Regions from separate parts of the Solidesulfovibrio sp. DCME genome, predicted to be linked through region 3. Evidence: predicted binding sites of a transcription regulator. Region 3 holds the regulator's gene; each other region holds the start of a gene.

Region 1 (5,500 bases), 1.8 Mb from region 3:
CGTAAAAGGCCCGTTCCTCGTCGGAGTCCGGCGTGATCACGGGCTCGGGCTTGATGACGAAGCCGGCGATCAGGTAGGCGGCGACCATGGGCCACACGCCGGTAAAGGGCGTCAGCACCAGGACGAAGGCGCGCAGCCAGAAGACCGGCACGTCCAGGAAGCGGGCCAGGCCCTTGCACACGCCAAGGAGCAGGCCCGAACGCGAGCGGTAGAGCTCGCGCAGGCGCAGTTCGCTATAGTGTCTCATCGCTCGTCCTCCCTGCCGGCCTTGCCGTCGAGGACCAGGGTTTCCAGGGCCTCCACCCGCTCTTCAAGCCGGGACAGGCTGCGGTGAATCTCTTGCAGGAGCCGGGCCTCCTCGGCGTCGTTGCCGCCCGGCTTGGGCGCGCCGGGGCGCAGCAGGCGGATGCCGAGCAGGAAGATGACGCCGAGGATCACCAGCCCGACAATGGTGGCCCCGGCCATGACCAGGGCGGTTACAAGTCCCATCATGCGCGTTCCTCAGGCCGGCCGTCGGCGGTCCGGCCGGTCGGCGGCGGCCAGCCGCCGGTCGAAGTCGAATTCCCGGGATGTGACGCGGGATTCCAGGCCGGCGATGCGCCCTTCCAGGTCGCGTGCCCGGTCGCGGATGCCCTGGGCCTCGCCGGACAAGTCGATGCCGGACACGCCGTCGTCGCGGGCGGTCACGCCGTCCGCGCGGTCTGGGCGCAGGAGCAGGGCGCAGGCCAGGTAGACGAGCAGGGCCGGCCAGCCGATGGTCAAAAACAGCACCACGAAGAAGGCCGCGACCACCCAGCCGGGCAGGCCCAGCTGCCAGGCCGTCCAGCGGTAGCCGCCGGTGACCAGCCCGCCGGGCCGGCCGCAGGGGCCGCGTCCGAAGCGGCTGCCGGAAAAACGGCGCGGGCCGCATCCCTGGTTTCTCATGAGCCGCCTCCCTTGTCCGCCTCCTTGCCGAGGACGGTTTCCAGGTTGCGCACCCGGTCCTCCAGGCGCGAGAGCGTGGCCTTGACCTCGCCGAGCAGGGCGACGGCCTTGGCGTCGGCATCGCGCCCGGCCCGGTCCGAGCCCTCGGCCCGGCGGCGCAGCCAGACGATGGCCGCGATCACGGCCACGATGAGGAACACTTGCAGCAGATGCGGGCCGCCGCCGTAAAACATCGCATGATGGGCAAACACGGTCACTCCTTGCGTTGCGTCACCTCAGGCCGTGCGTATCCGTCTTTCCCGCACCCTTATCCCTTTTCCCCGACGCACGCACGTCTCGTTCTCCCCGTCCGGGGGGTCCGGGGGGGATGATCCCCCCCGGCCGCCGGAGGCATCTTCGCCCTTACTCCCCACCGGCGCGGCGGGCCTTGAGGCGGGCCAGTTCGCGTTCCACGTCCTCGTCGGCGGCCAGGCGGTCGAAGCGGGCTTCCAGGGATTCGCCCTCGGCCGGGCGGCGCACGGAAGCGGCGGTTCCGGCCAGCTCGGCCTCGGCCTCCAGGCGCTCGATGCGGCTTTCGAATTCGTCGAAACGCAGCAGGGCCTCGGTGGAATCCACGCGGCTCATGTCCTCGCGGGCGCGCTTTTTCCCGGTTGCCCGCAGGTGGCGGTGCAGCAGGGTGCGCTGGCGCTCCTTGGCCGTGCCCAGCTTTTCCTCCAGCCGGCCGATGTCCTCGCGGTAGGCGGCGACCATGCCCTCGATGGCGGCCTGTTCGCCGGCCAGGGCCTCGGCCCGGGTTTCCAGGGCGCGCTTTTCCATAAGCGCCTCGCGGGCCAGGTCCTCGCGGCCCTTGTCCACGGCCAGCTCGGCCTTTTCGCCCCAGCGGCCGGCCCGATCGCGCACGGCGGCCAGTTCGCGGCCGGACTTGGCCGCCTGGGCCATGGTGCGGGCACAGTCGGCCTTGAGCTCCACCAGCGTCTCTTCCATTTCCTGGATCATCAGCCGGATGAGCTTTTCCGGGTCCTCGGCCTTGTCCAGCATGGCGTTGATGTTGGAATGGATGATGTCCCTGAAGCGGCTGAAAATACCCATGGCATACCTCCGGTGCGCGCAGGTGTGCGCGGCGTCACCGGACGGAAAAGCAGGGAGTGTGCCAAACGGAGGAACACATGATTTCCAGGGGTTATGATTTATTTGTGGAGCATGTGTTGTGATTTTTGCCAAACAATGGTTTTCTACGCCATAAATGAGGTGCATTTCGCCATGAAAGCCGTGGTCGAAGCCCTGGGCCAGTCCGATGCCTTTCTGGCCTTCATGGAGCGCGTGTCCGCCGTGGCCGCCGTGGACCGGCCCGTCATCCTCGTCGGCGAGCGCGGCACGGGCAAGGAACTGGCGGCAGCCAGGCTCCATTTCCATTCGCCGCGCTGGGAGCGGCCCTTTGTGCCCGTGAGCCTGGCCGCCCTGCCGCGATCGCTGGTCGAGGCCGAGCTTTTCGGCCACGAAGCCGGGGCGTTCACCGGCGCGCTCAAGCGCCGGGCCGGCCGGTTCGAGGTGGCAAACGGCGGGACGCTTTTTCTCGACGAACTGCAAGCCGCGCCCAAGGCCGTACAGGAAAAACTCCTGCGGGCCGTGGAATACGGCACCGTGGAACGCCTGGGCGCCTCGGAATCCATTGCCGTGGACGCGCGCGTCGTGGCCGCGACCAACGTCGATCCGCGCCTGCTCGTGCGAAACGGCCGCCTGCTCCCCGACCTCCTCGACCGGCTGGCCTTCGCCGTGCTCCACGTGCCGCCGCTTCGCGCCCGGCACGGCGACATCGCCTATCTGGCCGAGCGCTTCGCCACCCGTTTCGCCGCCGAGCTCGGCCGCCCCGACGCCCCGGCCTTCACCGCCGCCGCCCTGCGCACCCTTTCGGCCCATGCCTGGCCAGGCAACATCCGGGAGCTCAAAAACACCGTGGAGCGCGCCGTCTTCGACACCCGGTCCTCCCGTATCGACCACATCACCCTCGACCCCTTCGCCGCGCCCTTTCCCTCTCCGGCGGAGAGCCTTCCCGCCACAACACACAACACGCCCACCCCTCCCTCCATCCCCCTTCCAGGGGGCCCGGGGGGGATGATCCCCCCCGGCGGAGAGGTCCAGGAGAGGCAGAGCCTCTCCTGGCCGCCGGAGGCATCTTCACTCTCCCTCCCCGCCGCCGTGGCCGCCCTTGAAATTTCCTTCCTGCGCCGGGCGCTGGCCGCCTCGGGCGGCAACCAGCGCCGGGCGGCGGCGCTGCTGGGCCTTTCCTACCACCAGTTTCGCGGCCAGTACCGCAAGCATGCCGCCGCCCTTGACGCCGGCGGCAAAGCCCCGTAGCCCGTGCCGATGCTCCAATCATCAGACGCCTTCGCCCCTTGTCGCATCACCCGCCTGGAAAACGGCGTGCGCGTGGTGACCGAGCCCATGCCCACCGCCAAGACGGCCAGCCTCGGCATCTGGATCGAGGCCGGCTCCCGCCACGAGGGGGCGGGCCAGGAGGGCATGGCCCACCTGTGGGAACACATGGCGTTCAAGGGCACGGCGACCCGCGACGCCCTGGCCATCGCCAAGGAGCTCGACATCCTGGGCGGGCTTGCCAACGCGTTCACCTCGCGCGAGGCCACCTGCTTCCACATCCGGGTCATGGACGCCCATTTGCGCCGGGCTTTCGACGTGCTGGCCGACATCGCGCTGCACCCCGCCCTGGACCCCGAGGAGCTGGCCCGGGAGCAGGCCGTCATCGTCCAGGAAATTTCCATGGTGGAGGAGACGCCCGAGGAGAAGGTCCACGAGGATTTCTGGGCCGTCGCCTGGGCCGATCCGGCCATCGCCCACCCCATCACCGGCACGCCGCGCTCCGTGACCGCGGCCACGCCCAAATCCTTGCAGGCCTGGCGGCGCGAGCGCTACCGCGCCGACGCCGTCACCGTGGTGGCCACGGGCGCCGTGGACCACGAGACGCTGCTGGCCCTGGCCGGCGAAACCTTCGGCGCGCTTCCGGCCTCGTCGCGCCCGGCCGCCCGGCCGGCCGGGGCGTTCACTCCGCCGCGTCTGGCCGTGCGCCGGGATAGCGAGCAGAACCACGTCATCCTGGCCTATCCGTCGGTCGGCAACACAAGCCCCGAACGCTTCGCCCACACGCTCCTGGCCACGCTTCTGGGCGGCAACATGTCCTCGCGCCTGTTCCAGGAAGTCCGGGAAAAACGCGGCCTGGCCTATTCCATCTACGCCAGCGTCAGCGGCCTGGCCGATGCCGGCATCTTCGAGATCCAGGCCGCCGTGGACCCCGAACGCACGGCCGAGCTCATCGCCGTGGTGCGCGACGAACTCGACGCCGTGGCCGGCGGCGCGGTCACCGACGAGGAGCTCGACCACACCCGCGAACACCTCAAGGGGCTGCTCTACCTCGGCGCGGAATCGTCGGAAAACCGCATGATGCGCCTGGCCCGCAACGTCCTGCTCTTCGACCGCCACATTCCCCTTGAGGAAACCGCCGCCGCGTTGGATAAAGTGACGCGTGACGACCTGGCCGGCATCGCCCGGGCGTCCTTCGCCCCGGAAAAGGCCGGCCTGTGCATCCTGGGGCCAACGGCCGCGATCCCCTAGATTCCCGGTCGCGGCGCAAGACATGGAGGTGCGCGCCATGCCCGAGAAGGCGACCTATCCCATCGGTTCCGGCGTCCTGACGCTCCTTGAAGGCGACATCACCAAAGATGACGCCGATGCCATCGTCAATGCCGCCAATTCCGCCCTGGCCGGCGGCGGCGGCGTGGATGGCGCCATCCACCGGGCCGCCGGGCCAGGGCTCCCCGGCGCCTGCCGCGAGATCATCGCCCGCATAGGCCGGTTGCCGGCCGGCGGCGCCGTCATCACCCCGGGCTTCGACCTGCCGGCGCGCTACATCATCCACACCGTCGGCCCCATCTGGCGCGGCGGCACGGAAGGCGAACCGGAAGCCCTGCGCTCGGCCTATGCCCAGTCCATCGCCCGGGCCGTGGAAAAGGGCCTGGCCACCATCTCCTTTCCGGCCGTGTCCACCGGCGTCTACGGCTATCCCGTGGACAAGGCCGCGCCCCTGGCCCTTGGCGTCATGGCCGAGGCGCTCGGAAAGGGCGCTGTGCGGGAGATTCGTCTCTACCTGCACGGAAAACACGCCTACGCCCTCTGGCGTTCCGTGGCGGACGACTTATTTGCTGGGATTGCGCGGTAACTGGAGACGAAGATGCCTCCGGCGGCCAGGGCGCTGCCCTGGACCCGCCAGGAGGGGGTGACCCCCTCCTGGACCTCCCCGGCGGGGGAAGCGGTCGGCGGGTGTTGGCTTGGTCGGCGGGCGGTTGTCCGTCGGCGCGGCCGGAATTTGGCCTTTCGATGCCGTCGCTGCGCTCCTGGCTCGAAAGGCCAAATTCCGGCCGCGCGGGGCCGTCGCCCCTGCGGGGCGAAGGGAAGAGGTATGGCTTGGGATAGCGGGCAGTATTTGAAGTTCGAGGCGCAGCGGACCCAGCCGGCCAGGGACCTGGCGGCGCGGATCGGGCGCGAGGGTGTGCGCGACGTCCTGGAC
Region 2 (5,500 bases), 1.5 Mb from region 3:
CCAGGATCAGCGCGGCCGGCAGCAGCACCGTCAGATGCCAGGGATTGAAATAGGTGGTGAAGCGCGCGGCCAGCAACGCGGCCATGGGCAGCAGGGCGAAGCCGGCCAGCAGCAGGCTGGTTTCCTTGCTTTGCCGCCACAGCCGGACCGCGCCGACGACGGTCAGGGCCGTGACGGTCAGCCGGGCCACGAGGTTGGGCAGGTACCAGAACGTTTCGCCCAGGCGCGTCGAGGTCATGGCCGCCATGGCGGCCAGGGTCTTGCGGGCGCCGGAGGCGTCCACATTGGCCCCGAGCGCGCCGAAAAGAAATGGCAGGCTGGCCCCGGCGGCCAGGGCGGCGCCCAGGGAAAAGAGAACCAGCCGCCACAGGTTGGCCCGGCTGCGCGTCGTCGCCGCCAGGCACAGCAGCATGGCCCCCTCGGCGCCGATGACCAGCAGGGCCGTGAAATGGAGCAGGGCCAGGGCCAGGTTGGCCGCCCACAGGCAGGCCATGGCCCGCCAGGTGCCGCCCCGCAGCAGGCTGGCGAAGGCCCACAGGGAGACGAGCGACAGGTCGAAGACCAGTGTATAGGGCCGCACCTGGCGGGAGAGCAGCAACAGCAGCGGGTTGACCGCGGCGAGCACGGCCGCGAACAGGCCGGCTTCCCGGGACAGGATCGCGGTGCCGGCCAGGTAGAGCAAGGGAATGGCGGCGATGCCGGCCAGGGCGGCCGGCAGGCGCAAGGCCCAGTCGGCCTGGCTTGCGGCCATGACGGCCTTGATAAGGAAATAGAAAAGCGGCGGATGGATGTCCTGGCCAAGCGCCCGTTCCACGATGGTGGCCAGGGGCAGCCGGGCGGTCATGGGTACGAGCACCTCGTCCCACCACATGGAGGGCAGGCCCAGATCGGTCAGCCGCAGCCAGGCGGCAATGGCCGTGATGCAACACAGGGCCAGCAGGTCGCCGGGGCGGATGTTGCGCCCGCATGGGGGACCCCAGGCGGATGGGGCGGCGGCAGCGGGCCGGGCGTCATCGCCGCAAGGCGGGGGGGGCGCGGGAGGGTCGCGGCGAAAAACGTTCATGGCTGGCGCTTAGGCGCGGCTAGCGGTCGGCGCGGGAGCGGGTCGCCGTACGCGCGGCTCCCGCGCATCATGATCATGGTTGGTTTTCCTGGCGGCGCTGTTGGGCCATGACGGCCACCGGCCGCCCTGTCGCCGTCGCCCGGCGGTGCCCAGGCCGGCAACAGCCGCCACGATGCGACTTTTCAGTCGAAAAGTCCACGGAACTCCGTCGCCTGGGCCATGACGCTACGGTGTCATAGCCCCCTCGCCCCCGGCCGGCTACAGGTCGAGCACGTGCTGTTGCAGCACGAAGCAGGTGAAGGAGCCGGTGAAGACGGCCTTATCGCCCCGGCGCACCGTGACGGACACGCGGCGTTTCTTGCCGGCGTCTTCGTCCTGGACCGCTTCGGCTTCCAGGGTTTCGCCCACGGCCGTGGGCGCGGTGAAGCGGACTTCGGCCGCGCCGAGGACCACCAGTGGGTCGTTGACGGCCAGCATGGCGGCATAGTCGGCCAGGCCGAAGACGAATCCGCCGTGGACGAGGCCACGGTCGTCTACGGCCATGGCCGGGCCGAGGGTCAGGCGCACCACGGCGCGCCCCGGGGCGAGGGCAACGGGGGTGCCGCACAGGGACGGGGCGATGCGGGGGTGGGTGTTGGGCTCCTGCATGGGCGGACTCCTTTGGCCGAGCATGCCAAAAGGCGTTTACCGGGGCAAGGCGGCGGCCGGGAGCGGCGAGGCAACCAACGGCGAGGCGGCCACTGGCGAGGCGGCCACTGGCGAGGCGGCCAAAGGCGAGGGACGCCCCCGTTTCCGGAGGCGGCCCAGGCATGGTGCGCGAAATTCGCGGGATCGCGGCGGCCTTAGCTGCCGGTGCCGATCTGGCCGGCGAGGTTCGTGAAAAGAGTGCTCAGGTTCGAGCCCAGGGTGGTGACGGCGCCGATGATGACGGCGGCGATCAGTGCGGCCATGAGCCCGTATTCCACCGCGGTGGCCCCTTCCTCGTCCCGAATGAAGTTGGTGATGGTGCGCAGCATGGTCTTTCTCCCCTTGGAAATATGTGGATGGTCGTTACGCCCGTTGTCCGTTCCTGACCAGAGAGATAGCAGGGGGCGTGCCATGTCGTGCTGGCAGTGTAATATCTTGAAATAAATTGATGTATGTTCCTTTTGTCGCGGGGCGCTCGACGAATCGTGGAATCGGGGCGCGGTGTTCCCGTATTCATGGAACCCGTGCCGCCGGCCAGGGGCTGCGCCGGTCAATACGACGCCGTGGCGGTGGAGCCGGCGGCCGCACCGGGCAATGCGACGCCATGGCAGCCTGGCCGGCGGCCGTGCCGGGCAATGCGACGCCGTGGCCGCCCGGAGCAACGGCCAGAAGCGAGGGCCGCCCCCGTTTCCGGAGGCGGCCCAGGCATGGTGCGCGAAATTCGCGGGATCGCGGCGGCCTTAGCTGCCGGTGCCGATCTGGCCGGCGAGGTTCGTGAAAAGAGTGCTCAGGTTCGAACCCAGGGTGGTGACGGCGCCGATGATGACGGCGGCGATGAGCGCGGCCATGAGCCCGTATTCCACCGCGGTGGCCCCTTCCTCGTCACGAACGAAATTGGTGATGGTGCGCAGCATGGTCTTTCTCCCCTTGGAAATATGTGGATGGTCGTTACGTCCGTTGTCCGTTCCTGACCTGGGAGATAGCAGGTGGCGTGCCAAGGCATGTGTTCAGATTAACACGCTGAAATAAAAAGATATATATCCGGAGAAGAACGAAGCGTTCGCCAAATCGTGGAACAGGGGGGCGGCGTTCCTGGTTTTATGGAACCCTGCGTCCGGGCAGCCGGGCGAGCCGGTCGCAGAGGCCCACGAATCCCAGGGCAAGGCGCGCTTGCGAGGCCAGCCGCTGCCGTGACGCTTCGGGCGGCAGGCTGCGCCGTGACGCTTCGGGCAACGGCCAAAAGCGAGAGCCGCCCCCGTTTCCGGAGACGGCCCAGGCATGTTGCGCAAAATTCGCGGGATCGCCTCGGCCTTAGCTGCCGGTGCCGATCTGGCCGGCGAGGTTCGTGAAAAGGGTGCTCAGGTTCGAACCCAGGGTGGTGACGGCGCCGATGATGACGGCGGCGATGAGCGCGGCCATGAGTCCGTATTCCACCGCGGTGGCCCCTTCCTCGTCACGAACGAAATTGGTGATGGTGCGCAGCATGGTCTTTCTCCCCTTGGAAATATGTTGCTGGTCGTTGTGTCCGTTGTCCGGTCTTGACAAGGGAGAAAGCAGGCGGCGTGCCAAGGCGTGTTGTCGGCGCAATTCATTGAAATTGAAAGGGATGTTTTTTATGGACCGGGGGTCGCTCGACGAATCGTGGAACCGGGGCGCGGCGTTCCCGCCTTCGTGGAACCGCCTGCTTCAGGGCAACGGGGTAAGCCCGGCGCCCAGAAGGCCGAAGCGCTTGGCCGTGTCGCCGGCCGGGGCCAGGACCCGCAGGTCGAAGGCGGATTCCCCCGGCGGCAGGGTCAGTTCCAGGGAAATGGGCGTGGTCGCCCCCTGGGAAGCGATTTCCCGGGCAAGCCCCGGCCCGGTGAGAGCCAGTCGCACCGGGGACAGGGCGATGAGGGTCGCGAACAGCCGCGCCCCGACCGGGGCGGCCGTGCCGTTGACCAGCCGCAGTTGCCCGGCCTGGCCGGCCCAGGCGATGTCGCCGGTGATGGCCCGCTCGGGCGGGGTAAATCCCTGGCCGAAGCGCAGCAACACCGGGGACGGCGCGAAGGGGGTAATGGCCCGGGCCGGGACCAGGGCCAGGGAGTCGAAGGCGATGGGCTCGGCGGCGCCGCTGTCCAGAGTCGTTTCGGCCAGCCCCCGCCGGCCCACGGTATTGGCCGGGACCAGCCGCCACTGCTCCCCTTGTTGGTAGATCGCGTCGCAAAACCGGTTGCCGGCCTCGGCCACGATGGCCACCGAGGCGGCAAAAAGGGTCGGCGCATCCGGCGCCGGGGCGTAGGGGTCGGCGTTTGGCGGGCCAAGGCGCGTGACGCGGGCGAGCGCCAGGGCCGTGGCCGGGTCGGTCGGCCCGGACAGGCGGCGCAGGGCGAAGACCGGCCTGTCCCCGGGCAGGGCGGCGGGGGCGGTCGGGGCGACGGACAGCCGCTTGCCGGCAAAGTGGCCGAACCAGTCCTCCCAATAGCCTTCCCGGGTCTTTTCCTCGTTTACGGCCGTAAACAGGTCCGGGGCGACGAGGAGCGCGCCGTCCGGCACGGCGGCGAAGGCCGGGCTGGCCACGGCCAGGGCGGCCTCGCGCCAGCGGGCGCCGGCGGCCACCTTGCTGGCCCCGACCGAGGCGTTGACCGAGGCCGTCACCAGGCCGAGGCCCGCGACCAGCACGGCCGCCACCCCGGCCGCCAGCCGCCTGGCCCCCGGACGGCCGGTCAGCCGGGCCGCGCCCCACAGGCACAACCCGGCCAAACCCACGGCCACGGCATAGCCGGAAAAACTCGAGGTCACGTACCAGGCGACCCCCGAGGCCGCCGGCCCCTGGTACTTGGGCGACAGGGCGATGAGCAGGTTGGGGCAGACCACGGCGTACAGCGCCATGCACGCGGGCAAAAGCCGCCAGCGCATCGGCTCCAGGGATTCGCGGGCCAGCACCCGGTAGGTCAGCCCCCCGGCGAGCAAGGCCAGGGCGAGCCAGGCCGGGGACAGGCGCGGCCACTGGCCGTCAAGGGCCGCGAGGTACTGGCCCAGGTCCAGCACCAGATGGGTGGTGATCACGGGGAAGCGGTTGATGCTGTTGCAGTTTAAGGGAAACGAGCCCAGGGGCAGGGCGGAAAAGCTGTAGGCGGCCACGGTTTGCGCCAGGCGCAGCGGGCTCGACAGGTCCAGGGCGTTGCCGGCGTACTGGGTCGGGTGCAGGGCGCGGTAGGCCAGGCTCAGGGCGAGAAAGGCGCCGAAGCCGACCGAGGCGGCGGCCATGGTGGCCAGGCGCCGGCGGGGGGTGCCCCGCCGGGAAAGCCAGACGATGCCCCACAGCAGGGGCGCGTAGGCGAGAAAGGCCTCGAAATGGCAGCAGGCGGCAAAGGCGAGCAGGTTGGCGCCGATAAGGAAGCCGCGCCCGCCGCCCCGGCCGTGGCGCCACAGGCAGGCGCCGGCGAGGCTCATGCAGATAAGCCCGGAGTGGAAGACCAGCGGATAGGCGGTCAGGATGTTGTGGTGCCAGTTGTCCTGGTAGAAGGCCAGGGCAAAAAGGCCGGCCAGGCAGCCGAGCCAGGGCTTTCCGGCGATGCGGCCGGCCACGGCGCAAAAGGTGGCCAGGCCGGCCAGGAAGGCGCCCAGGGACAGGGCCTTGCGCAGGGGCGGGCTGTCCAGGAAATAGGGCAGGGCGGTCAGCCCCACGTGCAGGTAGTGGTGAAAGCGCCCCGACCCGGTGGCCAGTTGGGTGGTCAGCTGGCCCAGGCGGCCGGCCAGGACGTTTTGCTC
Region 3 (5,500 bases):
CGTCGCGCCAGGCGCCAACCGTCGGCAAGGCCAGCCGGCCCGCGACGCCTACACGGCACCGCCGGCCAGCGGCTTCCAAACACATGCCGCCGGCGAAACCGCTGGCGGCCGTCCGGCAGGGGCGCGGCCCCGCGCGTCAACCGCGCTCGATATGCCGGTGCTCGAGGGAAATACTGTAGCCAGCCTTGGACAAGGTGTCAAAGATCGACTCGGCCACGGCCACGGATCGGTGCCGCCCGCCCGTGCAGCCAAAGGCGATGGTCAGCCGGTAGCGCCCTTCCTTGGCGTACAGGGGCAGGAGGTAGCGCAAAAAATCCGTCAGGCGCGCGAGGAACTCCAGGCCCGGCTCCCGGGCCAGCACGTAGTCCCGCACGGGTGCGTCCTTGCCGGTCTGCTCGCGCAGCTCCTTGTCGAAATAGGGATTGGGCAGGAAGCGCAGGTCGAAGACCATGTCCGCCTCGGACGGCGGGCCGTACTTGAAGCCGAAGCTCATGACATGGACCTTGAGGCTGCCCTGGGACGGGCGGATGGAGGCCCACTTCTCCTGGAGCTTGCGGCGCAGGTCGTGGATGGAGAAATGGGTGGTGTCGAGCACCATGTCGGCGGCGTCGCGAAGCGGAGTCATGCGCTCGCGCTCGGCCAGCACGGCCTGCTCCAGGCCCATGGCGGCGCTTTCCAGGGGATGGGGCCGGCGGGTGGTGGCGTAGCGCCGGATGATCTCCTGGGTGTCGGCCTCGAAAAAGAGGATCTGCAGGGCGACGTCCTTGACCTTGATCTGGGCCAGGGTGATGCCCCAGTCCCGGTCGAGGTCGGCCTGGCGCACGTCCATGCCCAGGGCCAAGCCCTTGTAGCGCTGGCCGCCCTTCTCGTCGAACAGCCCGATGAGCTTGGGCACGAGGCTCACCGGCAGCCCGTCCACGCAGAAAAAGCCGAGGTCCTCGAAGACACGCAGGCCCGTGCTTTTCCCGGAACCCGACAGGCCGGTCAATATGACGATCTTCATGTCCCCGGATGTCGCGTCCATGGCGGCCAAGCCCTCCGGCCGGCGCGGTGTGGCCGGCATCCCAAACGTTCCCGAAAGCGGGAAAACAAGTAACCGCTCCCCGGCCGGCCGGCGTGACGCCGGCGTGACCGGGAAGCGGCGATACGGTTTCGGGTCAGGCCGCGGCGGTCAGCACCCGCCACAAGGCCGCGTCGTCCTCGGCGGCCAGGAAGGCCCGCCGGAACGACTCGTCGGACAAAAGCCTGGAGATGTGGGCCAGGATGCGCAAATGCAGGCCCGCCACGTGCTCCGGGGCCAGGACGAGAAAGAAGATGCGGCAGGGCTTGAAGTCCAGCGCATCGAAGTTCACGCCCTTGAGGCTTCGGCCGACGACGATGACGATTTGCTGGAGGCTCTCCATCTTGCCGTGGGGAATGGCCACGCCGTCGCCGATGCCCGTGGTGCCGAGGCTTTCCCGGTCCAGCAGGACCTGGCGGGCCTTGGCGGCGTCGAAATCCGGCCAATGGCCCGAAAGCGGCGCGACCAGTTCGGCCAGCACGTCGGCCTTGGACTCGGCGGCAAGCTCCCCGATGACGAAATCGGGCTGGAGATAGTCCTCAAGCTTCATTTACGCGCCCGTTCCGGGATCGATGAGGCCGAAGTCGCCGTTGCGCATACGGTAGATGACATTGGGCCGTTCGGTTTCGGAGTTGATGAAGACCAGGAACTCGAGCTTCAGGCTGGTCAGCTGTTCGGCCGCCTCTTCCACGGCCATGGGCTTGGGCTCGTAGGCGTCGGTCTGGACGATGGTCGGCGTGCGGCCGCCCTTGGCGTCTTCGCTGATGCTGATGACCTGGGTCTGCACGGTTTCCGCGGCCTGGCGGCGGCGGTCCTTCTGCTTTTCCCGGAACTTCTTGGCTTGCGCCTCGACCTTGTCCAGGATCATGTCGATGGTGGAGTACATGTCTTCCGAGGCTTCGTGGGCGGAGATGTGCATGTTGTCGGCCAGGAAGATGACGTCGGCCATCTGCCGGGTCTTTTCCACGGCCAGGTTGACTTGCAGCTCCGAGGCGTCGGTGGCGACGGTATATTTGGCGAGCTTGTCGAAGCGTTTGCGGGCATAGTCCCGCAGATGGTCCGACGGTTCGAAATTCTTGAAATTAAAGGTGATGTTCATGGGATCCTCCGGGGCTGCGTGGTATTGGGCCGGTTGCCCGGCCCGAAGCATCAGAAAACTTCCTTGCGTTTGGACGAGGACTCGATGCCCATGGCCGTGCGGTACTTGGCCACCGTGCGGCGGGCGATGTTGATTTGCAGTTCGTCCTTGAGCATGTCGGCGATGGCCTCGTCGCTTATGGGGCGTTTGGCGTTTTCGCCGGAGATGATGCGCTTGATCATGGCCTTGACCGATTCCGAGCCCACGGTGCCGCCGTCGTCGAGGTCAAGGGAGCTGTTGAAGAAGAACTTCAGCTCGAAGATGCCGTGGGGCGTGGCCACGTACTTGTTCGAGGTGATGCGGCTGACCGTGGATTCGTGCATGCTGATGTCGTCGGCCACGTCCTTTAAAATCAGCGGCCGCAGGCGGGTCACGCCGTGCTCGAAAAAATCCCGCTGGAACTTGACGATGCTTTCCAGCACCTTGTACAGCGTGCGCTGGCGCTGGTACAGGCTTTTCATGAGCCACATGGCCGAGCGCATCTTGTCCTGCAGGTAGTCCTTGTCCTTGTCCGCCTTGGAGCCAAGCCCGTCCATGTAGGCCATGTTGACGTTGAGCCGCGGCACGCCGTCCTCGTTTAAGAGGATGACGAAGTCGTCGCCGTATTTGTAGACGAAGGCGTCGGGGCTGACGTAGATGGGGTCGCTGGAGCCGTAGCTGGCCCCGGGCATGGGATTGAGCGTCTGGATAAGCTCAAGATATTCCTTGAGTTTTTCCATAGTCAGGCGAAATTTCTTGGCCAAGGGCTTGTAGCGCTTCTTTTCCAGGTCTTCCAGGTGGTCGCGCACCAGTTCGATGAGGATGGGGTCGTCCCAGCCGTAGACCTCGATTTGCGTCAGCAGGCATTCGCTGGGCGTGCGGGCGGCCACGCCCACCGGGTCGAAGCGCTGGATGCGGTGGAGCACGCCCTCCACTTCCGCGACGCCGGCGCCCGCCATCTGGGCCAGCTCCTCCAGCGAGGCCCGCAGGTAGCCCGAGGAATTGAGGCTGCCGATGATGGTCTCGCCGATCTCCAGTTCCTTGTCCGTGAAATTGGACAGCCGCATCTGCCAGCTCATGTGGCCTTCCAGGGACGGCTTGGAGGCGAGCCTAGCGTCGAAGGACATGCCCTCCTCGGGCAGTTCGGTTTCCCGGGCCAGGGACTGGCGGCTGGTGCTGGCGAAATCGCCGATGTAGTCCTCCCATTCGGCGTTTTTGAGCAGTTCCTTTTCCATGGCCGCGTCGCTGGAATCGCCCGAGGGTCCGAGGTTTTCCTCGGCCATGGTCCGTTCCGGCTGCCGGTCCTCCTCCACGGATTCCTCCAGGAGGGGATTTTCCAGAAGCTCCTGCTGCACGCTTTCCAGGAGCTCCAGCCGGGAAAGCTGCAGGAGCTTGATGGCTTGCTGCAGTTGGGGAGTCATGACCAACTGCTGCGAAAGTTTGAGCTGCTGTCGCAGTTCGAGCGCCATTGCTACCGCCGTGCGTGCTTGTGGTTGAGTTCGTCGCAAACGCGGGGGCCGGCCGAGGCCCGCCCCCGCACAACAAAAAGCATGCCACAATCGAAGGGTTGTGGCAATCCGCCAGATTGTCCGTTGCCGTGGAAACCAATCCGGGCCGAGGCCGTTTCGGGAAAAACCGTCCCCTAGCCTTTGGCCCGTTTGGCCGCCGCCACGAATTCACGGAAAAGCGGGTGCGGGCGCATGGGGCTGCTCTTGAATTCCGGGTGGAACTGGCAGCCCAGAAACCAGGGGTGGCCGGGCAGTTCGACCATTTCCACCAGTTCGCCGTCGGGCGACAGGCCGCTTAAGACCATGTCCGCCGCCTCGAAACGCTCGGCATAGGCCTTGTTGAACTCGTAGCGGTGGCGGTGGCGCTCGGAGATCTCGCCGGCGCCGTAGGCCCGGGCCGCCTGGGTCTCGGGTTTGACCATGCAGGGGTAGGCCCCCAGGCGCATGGTGCCGCCCTTGTCGCAGGTCGGGTCGCGGCGTTCGAGCTTCTGGGTGCGGAAGTCGAACCACTCGCGCATGAGGTAGATGACCGGATGGGGCGTGGTCAGGTCGAATTCCTCGGAATTGGCGCCGGTAAGCCCCAGGACGTTGCGGGCGTACTCGATGACGGCGCACTGCATGCCCAGGCAAATGCCGAAGAAGGGAATGCCGCCGGTGCGGGCGTATTCGATGGCCGCGATCTTGCCTTCCACCCCGCGCGAGCCGAAACCGCCCGGCACCAGGATGCCGTCGATGCCGGCAAAGGTGGCGGCGGCGCACTCCCGCGTGACCTCCTCGGAATTGACGTAGACGAAGCGGATGGCCACGCCGCAGATGCCGCCGGCGTGGACCAGGGCCTCGTGCAGGCTCTTGTAGGCCTCCTTGAGGTCCACGTACTTGCCGACGATGGCGATGGACACCGTGCCGGCCGGGTGCTCCAGGCGATGGAGCATGGCGCGCCAGGCCTCGAGGTCGGCGTTTTTCGCCGGCAGGCGCAACAAGATGGCGATTTTCTGGTCCACGCCCTCGTTGTAGAGCTTCAGCGGCACCTCGTAGATGTTGCCCACATCCACGGCCGTGAACACGGCGTCGGCGTCGACGTCGCAAAAAAGCGCGATCTTTTCCTTGAGGTCCCGCGTGAGCTCGATCTCGCTGCGGCAGATGATGATGTCGGGCTGGATGCCGATGGAGCGCAATTCCTTGACGCTGTGCTGGGTGGGCTTGGTTTTGACCTCGCCGGCCACGCGCAGGTAGGGCACGAGCGTGAGGTGGATGTAGAGGACGTTTTCCTTGCCGAGGTCCATGCGCAACTGGCGGATGGCCTCCAGGAACGGCTGGCCCTCGATGTCGCCCACCGTGCCGCCGATCTCGATGATGGCCACGTCCTCGTCGCCGGCCACGCCCAGAATCGCCCGCTTGATCTCGTCGGTGATGTGCGGGATCACCTGCACCGTGCCGCCGAGGTAGTCGCCCCGGCGCTCCTTCTGGATGACGCTGAAATAAACCCGGCCCGAGGTGTAGTTGTTGTTCTGGCTCATGGGCACGCCGAGGAAGCGCTCGTAGTGCCCGAGGTCCAGGTCGGTTTCGGCCCCGTCGTCGGTGACGTAGACCTCGCCGTGCTGAAAGGGGTTCATGGTGCCGGGGTCGACGTTGATGTAGGGGTCGAGTTTCTGGATGGTGACCTTGAGTCCCCGGGCCTGGAGCAAGGCACCGATGGACGCGGCGGCCAGCCCTTTGCCCAGGGAGGACAGCACGCCTCCCGTGACGAAAATATACTTGGTCTTCATGATGCCGCCGTCCTTGCGAAAAAAAAGGTTCATGCCGCGCCGGCGGCCC

Evidence for each region. Region 3 encodes sigma-54, which starts transcription at its own class of promoters, with help from an activator protein. Its sites were predicted from a motif close to CTGGCACGGNNNNTGCTT; they were not measured.
Region 1: the regulator sigma-54 is predicted to act here: its motif matches at 2,061-2,078, upstream of ACP59X_RS20915 (PspA/IM30 family protein).
Region 2: the regulator sigma-54 is predicted to act here: its motif matches at 2,731-2,748, upstream of ACP59X_RS19460 (Flp family type IVb pilin).

The regions. Positions count from the first base shown of each region.
Region 1 covers NZ_CP188261.1:4,716,042-4,721,541, reverse strand. Annotated here, with positions in the region: gene pspC (envelope stress response membrane protein PspC) at 1-247, opposite strand, end outside; gene ACP59X_RS20930 (hypothetical protein) at 244-492, opposite strand; gene ACP59X_RS20925 (hypothetical protein) at 502-924, opposite strand; gene ACP59X_RS20920 (hypothetical protein) at 921-1,175, opposite strand; gene ACP59X_RS20915 (PspA/IM30 family protein) at 1,327-2,013, opposite strand; gene ACP59X_RS20910 (sigma 54-interacting transcriptional regulator) at 2,185-3,279, shown strand; gene ACP59X_RS20905 (M16 family metallopeptidase) at 3,289-4,548, shown strand; gene ACP59X_RS20900 (macro domain-containing protein) at 4,586-5,152, shown strand; gene ACP59X_RS20895 (methyltransferase domain-containing protein) at 5,393-5,500, shown strand, end outside.
Region 2 covers NZ_CP188261.1:4,395,376-4,400,875, reverse strand. Annotated here, with positions in the region: gene ACP59X_RS19475 (glycosyltransferase family 39 protein) at 1-1,063, opposite strand, end outside; gene ACP59X_RS19470 (PaaI family thioesterase) at 1,322-1,711, opposite strand; gene ACP59X_RS19465 (Flp family type IVb pilin) at 1,906-2,079, opposite strand; gene ACP59X_RS19460 (Flp family type IVb pilin) at 2,491-2,664, opposite strand; gene ACP59X_RS19455 (Flp family type IVb pilin) at 3,062-3,235, opposite strand; gene ACP59X_RS19450 (hypothetical protein) at 3,437-5,500, opposite strand, start outside.
Region 3 covers NZ_CP188261.1:2,910,028-2,915,527, forward strand. Annotated here, with positions in the region: gene rapZ (RNase adapter RapZ) at 137-1,024, opposite strand; gene ACP59X_RS12805 (PTS sugar transporter subunit IIA) at 1,158-1,610, opposite strand; gene hpf (ribosome hibernation-promoting factor, HPF/YfiA family) at 1,611-2,159, opposite strand; gene rpoN (RNA polymerase factor sigma-54) at 2,210-3,646, opposite strand; gene ACP59X_RS12820 (CTP synthase) at 3,820-5,451, opposite strand.